2 regions of the Nonomuraea sp. NPDC050451 genome follow, and region 2 is predicted to be linked to the other one. Evidence: riboswitches for the same ligand, from Rfam matches in the RefSeq annotation. Region 2 holds a riboswitch; the other holds the start of a gene.

Region 1 (3,295 bases), on a different contig from region 2:
TCACCGGCGTAGGTGAGGACGTTGGTCTTGTGGACGAGCGTCAGCTTCTTGCGCGGCCGCGTGACGGCCTTCTCGAACGCGTAGCGCACCACGCGCTCGACACCGTAGGCGGTGTTGAGCGACTCCTGGGTGGCGATCTCGTGCGGGGTGCCGCGCCGCATGGCGCCGCCGGTGCCCGCGTAGAGGCCCTCGGTGCCCTCGCGGACGACGATCATGTCGATGTTCTCCGCCGGCGTGTCGGCCAGCGGGGTCGCCACGCCGGGGAACAGCTTGACCGGGCGCAGGTTGACGTAGTGGTCGAACTCGAAGCGGAGCCGGAGCAGCAGATCGCGCTCGAGGATGCCTGGCGGCACACTGGGGTCGCCCACGGCGCCGAGCAGGATCGCGTCGTAGCCGCGCAGCTCTTCGAGCACGGCGTCGGGCAGCGTCTCACCGGTACGGTGATAGCGTGCGGCTCCCAGGTCGTAGTGAGTGGGCTCGATCTTCGTGCCGACTGCCTCCAGGACCTTGAGCCCTTCGGCCACGACCTCGGTGCCGATCCCATCGCCGGGGATGACGGCCAGACGGATGTTACGCGACTCCATGGGCCGTACCTTACCGCGTCGTCTCGACTGACGAACACTTCATCTCATTTTTCGGACGCCCTCTTTGTCCGTATTGCGGTTCTTTGACCGTTTCGTTAAAGTCACCGACCAGCCTAATCCGCGCAGCCGCTGCGTGGAGTCGGGGACCCAACTTCCCCCTGGGGCGAGTCGGCACCCCCATGCCGTAGGGCTACTTCCAGGCCCGAGCCCGTCAGCTAACCCGGCCGGCCGTATGGAAGGACAGACCCCTGTCTCGAATCGCCATTGTCCTGGCGGCGGGCGCCGCCGGGCTCATCCTGGCCTCCCCAGCCCATGCCTCGACCAAGATCGACGACCCCACCACTCTGACCGGCAACCAGATCAAGGACATCCAGGAGAAACAGGCCCCGAAGCCCGCCTGGAAGATCGCCATCAAGTACGCCATGAGCAAGCGCGGCACACCGTACGTGTGGGGCGGCGCCAGCCCGAGCGGATACGACTGCTCCGGACTCATGCTCAGGGCGTACGAGCACGCCGGAATCGAACTCCCCCGCACCGCGGCCGAACAGTACGGCGCGTTCGGCAGAAAGATCGCCTGGAAGGACCTCAAACCCGGCGATCTGGTCTTCTTCCACGGCCTCGGGCATGTCGGGATGATCTCCCGGCCCGGCTACATGGTCCACTCCCCGCGCACGGGAGACGTGGTCAAGGAAGAGCGCCTGACCTCCTGGCGCAGGGACTCCTTCGTGGGGGGCGTCCGCCCTGACCCCAAGGGCGTACGGCTCTGGACCAAGCTCAAGAAGGAGCGCGACGAAACGCCCACCACTCTCACGGCCACCCTGTAGGAGGCTTCCGCGTCCGCCTCCCCGCGTGCGGTCAGGGGAGGCGGGCGTCGAAGATGAGGTCCCATGCGCGGGCCCTGGCGCGGGCCACCGCGCCCAGCAGGACGCCGCTGTCTCCCAGTGTGCTGGCCACCACCGACGGCCGCAGCGGGCCGAGCTCGGCGATGCGGCCCTCGATGGCCTCCCCCAGGAGATCCAGGTTGCGGCCCACGCCGCCGCTGAGCACGATCACCTCCGGATCCAGCACGGCCGCCACCGCCACCAGCAGGCCGCCGATGCGGCGCCCCTCGGCCTCCACCACCGAGCGGGCGACGCCGTCGCCGGAGGCCGCCGCGGCGAAGACCTTCTTGGCCGTCTCCAGGCTCAGGCCGGCGGCGCGGGCCGCGCGGACCACCCCGGGCGCGGCGGCCACCGCCTCCGTGGCACCGTGGGCCAGGGCGTCGCCGGCCGACGGCGGGGGGTCCTCGGCCGCGGGCAGGTACGAGACCTCCCCCGCCGCCCCCCGGGCGCCCACGTACAGCTCGCCGTTGATCACGATGCCCATGCCGACGCCGGTGCCGATGGACACCAGCGCGAAGTTGGACTTGCCGCGCCCCGCACCATGCACGTGCTCGGCGACGGCGGCCAGGTTGATGTCGTTCTCGATGACGAGGTCGACCTCCAGCGCGGCGCGCAGGCGCTCGGCCAGATCGGGGCCGGGCAGGTTGGGGGCGAACTCCAGGCGTCCGAGCGCCGAGTCGTACACGCCGGGCGATCCGACGACGGCGCAGGCGATGGCGGGCCAGTCGACGTCGGCCTCGCGGGCGGCGGCCCGGCACAGCTGCCCGACCAGCACGGCCAGCTCGGCGGAGGTGAGGGCGGTGTTGCGCCCGTCTCTCCGGCCGGCGAAGGCGCCGCGCAGGTCGGCGACACCGACCCTGATCCAGTCGCGCCCGATGTCGACGCCGGCGACGTGGGTGGCGGCGGCGTTGAGGTCGTACAGGGACGTGACCGGACCCGGGCGGCCGGAGACCTCGCCGACGACGTGGACGAGCCCGTCCTCCTCCAGCCCGGCCAGCGCCGCGGACACCGTGGGCTTCGACAGGCCGGTGATCTTGGCGAGGTCGGCGCGCGAGGCGGGGCCGTGCTCCTGAAGATGGTCGAGCAGGCGGCGCTCGTTCAGCACTCGCAGCAGCCGCGGATTACCCAGGTCCCCCCGCATCTCACCCTCCTTTGAGGAAGCAGAGCCTAGCCAACTCGGCTGATAGTAAATTACCTTACTTACCAAGCACAGGGGCGGCACATCCGGAAGGACGAAGTGCGATGCACCGAGCATGGCGATCAATCCCTGTCGCGGCGGTCCTCCTGGCCGCCGCCTGTGGAAACGCCGGGAACAGCACCGGAAACGGCACCAGCACCACCACCACGACCACGCAGAGCCAGGGCGGCAAGACGATCGCGCTGTTCCTGCCCGAGTCCAAGACCACCCGGTACGAGGCGTTCGACCGCCCGCTGTTCGAGGCGAAGGTCAAGTCGCTCTGCCCCGACTGCAAGATCCTCTACAGCAACGCCGAGCAGGACGCCCCCAAGCAGCAGCAACAGGTCGAGGCCGCGCTCACCCAGCAGGCCGACGTGCTCGTGCTCGACGCCGTGGACGCCAACGCCGTGGCCCCCCTGGTGAACCAGGCCAAGCAGAAGAAGGTCCCGGTCATCGCCTACGACCGGCTGATCTCGGGCATCGACTACGCGTACTACGTCTCGTTCAACAACGTACGGGTGGGCGAGATGCAGGGCCAGGCCCTGCTCGACGCCATGACCGCCAGGGGCACGGCGGCGAAGGGCCAGATCGTGATGATCCACGGCTCCCCCACCGACCCCAGCTCGGCCGACTACAAGAAGGGCGCCAAGAGC
Region 2 (3,295 bases):
GCTCGGCCAGGGCCAGGGCCTGCTGAACGACCCGGCGCTGGCCAAGCTGTCGGACAAGTGCGGCAAGACGCCCGCGCAGATCGTGCTCCGCTGGCACCTGCAGCTCGGCCACGTCGCGATCCCCAAGTCGGTCACCCCGGCGCGCATCGCCGAGAACATCGGCGTCTTCGACTTCATCCTCGACGCCGAGGACATGGCCGCCATCGGCGCGATGAACAGGGGCCAGCGGATCGGACCCGACCCCGACACGTTCAACATGACCTGACTCGTCTACGATCTCCCGCGTGCGGGATTTTGCGTGGGGCATAGCAGCGACAGGGAATATTGCGCAGACGGTCGGGGCGGCCATCGCGGCCGAACCGGGCATGCGGGTGGCCGCCGTCGGGTCGAGGAACTTGGGGCGGGCGCAGGCGCTGGCCGCCACGCTGGGGGCGGAGTCCGCGTACGACTCCTATGAGCGGCTCTGCGCCGACCCGGCCGTGGACGCGATCTACGTGGCGACGCCGCACGCCCAGCACCTGGAGGTGGCCGAGGTCGCCATCGCCGCGGGCAAGGCCGTGCTGTGCGAGAAGCCGCTGGCCGCCACCGTGGACGACGCGGAGAAGATGGTACGCCTGGCCCGCGAGGCGGGCGTGTTCCTGATGGAAGCGATGTGGATGCGGTTCAACCCGCTCATCCAGAAGATCGCGGCCGAGGAGCGCTTCGGCGACCTCCGCTCGGTGCACGCCTCCTTCGGCTTCGCCAAGCCCTACGACCCGGAGCACCGGCTGTGGGCGCCGGAGCTCGGCGGCGGGGCGCTCCTGGACCTCGGGATCTACCCGTTCGGCCTGGCCCAGCTGTTCTTCGGCATGCCCTCCGACCTGCGGATCACCGGCACTCTGGCGCCCAACGGCGTCGACGCGGAGGCCGGCGGCGTCCTGCTCTACCCCGGCGGCAGGAAGGCTCTCGTGGAGACTTCGTTGCTCGGGAATTACCCGAACCATGCCTGCGTTGTAGGGACTCAGATGCGGGCGGACCTCCAGGCACCGTTCTGGGCGACGCCGCGGATTTTGCTCTCTGGGCCCTCCATGGAGCCGGAGGAGTACGTGCTCGATCCGGCGGACAACGGGTACGCCGGAGAGCTCCGCGAGGTCCGTGCCGCGACGGCCGAAGGCAGGACCGAAAGTTCGATCATGCCGCTTGACGAATCCCTTGCCATGATGGGGCTTCTGGCCGAGGCTCGCAGGCAGGTCGCCTAGCTGGGCCTTTATCGATTTGTAACCCTCTTGCCTTATGCATTACGTTTGAGGCATTCTTGAGACATACGTCCGGTTTGTCCGGACTTGTCTGACCATCGCACGACACATCACAGGACAGTCCTGTGACCGCTGAATCCGCCCTCGGGCGGAACCGGGGACCCACGTCCTTTGGGGTGAATCGGCACTTCGGTGCCGTAGGGCAGCTTCCACGCCCGAACCCGTCAGCTAACCCGGTAAGCGGTATGGAAGCAAGGAGTAAACCCCCTCGATGGCCAACTTCCGCTTTACCTCGGCTGCGAAGACCAACATCGCCCGCGCCCTTCTCGGCGCCACCGTCCTCGGATCCGCGTTCGGCGCCCACATGACCAGCGCCACCGCAGCGGAGAAGCAGCCGATCGACACGACCACCGTCGCCGACCACGCCGACCGCTCGCGCGAGACCAAGGTCAGCGTCACCGCCGACCAGGTCCTGGCGCTCGCCAAGGCCCAGATCGGCATCACCGAGAACGCGGCCGGCGGCGGCACCAAGTTCCAGCGGTGGTACGCCAACTCGCAGCGCGCCGCGGAGACCATCGCCCGTGACGGCGGCAGCCGCGCCCACTACCTGAACGCCGCCTGGTGCGCGATGTTCGTCTCCTGGGTGGGCGAGCAGACCGGCGCCCGCTCGCAGATCGGCTGGGACGCCTGGACCGTCGCCCACGCCAAGTGGTTCGCGGCCAACCACCGCTTCGGCACCGAGGCCAAGCCCGGCGCCATCGTGTACTTCTCGTGGAGCGGCAGCAAGAACCTCAACGACATCAAGCACGTCGGGTTCGTCGAGAAGGACAACGGCGACGGCACCATCTCGACCATCGAGGGCAACACCGGCAACGGCAAGGTCGAGGAGCGCGTCCGTCCCAAGTCCCAGGTCGTCGGCTACGGCTACCCCCAGTACCGTTCCTGACCTGACTTCCCCCAGGCGCCTCATTCCCCCCACGCCGAACGAGCGCGCGTCCCGCACGGGACGCGCGCTCGTCGCGTTCACCCCCGCGAGTGCGGCGGCCCGCCACCGGGGAAGACCCGAGGCAAACCGCCCGCCACCGGGGAAGATCCGAGGCGAGCCGCCCGCGACCTCGCCGAGGAGCCGCCCACCATGCCAGCCGAGCGCAGACGCCCCGGAAGGCTGGTGCGGAGCGGGCTGCGCCGGGTCGCCGACGGGCTCTTCCCGAGCGGCGCCAACCCCCACGGCGTCCTGCCCGCCCTGCTGATCCTCCTGGCCCTCGTCACCGGCCTCGTGGACGCCGTCAGCTTCCTCGGCCTGGGCCGCGTCTTCGTCGCCAACATGACCGGCAACATCGTCTTCCTCGGCTTCGCCCTGGCCGGGGACCCGCTAATGTCCAAATGGGCCTCACCGGCGGCCCTCGCCGCCTTCGCAACCGGCGCCTGGAGCGCCGGCCGGGTGATCAGGCGGGCCGCGAACACGCGACGGGCGTTCGCCGCCGCCACCGCCGTACACGCGATCCTCGTCGCCGCCGCCCTCGCCGTCGCCCTCACGGCCGGACACCGCGCGACCTGGCCCCAAGCAGCCCTCATCGTGCTGCTCGCCTGCGGCATGGGCCTGCAGAACGCGTCCGTACGGGCGCTCGGCGTACCCGACCTGGTCACCAACGTCCTCACCACGACCCTCACGGGCCTGGCCGCCGACACCCCGGGCCGCGCCGCCCTGCGCCGGTCCGCCTCCGTGGCGGCGATGTTCCTCGGCGCCCTCGCCGGCGCCACCCTCCACCTCACCACCGGCCCCGCCCCCGCCCTGGCAGCCGCCCTGACCCTGCTCACCACCGTCGCCCTCATCGCCCGCAGTGGTCTCAGCCGAGAAAGAACTCCGCCAGCGCCCGGGTGACCCCGGCCGGATCGTTCTCCATCGGGATGTGCCCCGCCCCGGGAACGCGCACCAGCGTCGTGTTCGGCACCTCGGCGGCGAAGCGCTCGGCGTACCGGACCTCCTGGAACGTGTCCTCCTCCCCCCACACCAGCAGCTTCGGCGTCTCATCGGCCTTGAGCGCGGGCACCAGGTCCAG

Evidence for each region. A riboswitch is a leader RNA that binds a small molecule or an ion and turns the genes downstream of it on or off. The one in region 2 is predicted to bind cyclic di-AMP.
Region 1: another riboswitch for cyclic di-AMP. It lies ahead of ACIBI9_RS42905 (C40 family peptidase); the one in region 2 lies ahead of ACIBI9_RS04980 (CHAP domain-containing protein).

The regions. Positions count from the first base shown of each region.
Region 1 covers NZ_JBITHZ010000021.1:96,846-100,140, forward strand. The annotation lists gene ACIBI9_RS42900 (3-isopropylmalate dehydrogenase) at 1-584, opposite strand, end outside; cyclic di-AMP (ydaO/yuaA leader) riboswitch at 685-829, shown strand; gene ACIBI9_RS42905 (C40 family peptidase) at 1,007-1,408, shown strand; gene ACIBI9_RS42910 (ROK family protein) at 1,440-2,606, opposite strand; gene ACIBI9_RS42915 (sugar ABC transporter substrate-binding protein) at 2,708-3,295, shown strand, end outside.
Region 2 covers NZ_JBITHZ010000001.1:1,075,583-1,078,877, reverse strand. The annotation lists gene ACIBI9_RS04990 (aldo/keto reductase) at 1-265, shown strand, start outside; gene ACIBI9_RS04985 (Gfo/Idh/MocA family protein) at 285-1,238, shown strand; cyclic di-AMP (ydaO/yuaA leader) riboswitch at 1,356-1,493, shown strand; gene ACIBI9_RS04980 (CHAP domain-containing protein) at 1,507-2,181, shown strand; gene ACIBI9_RS04975 (YoaK family protein) at 2,371-3,117, shown strand; gene ACIBI9_RS04970 (alpha/beta fold hydrolase) at 3,083-3,295, opposite strand, start outside.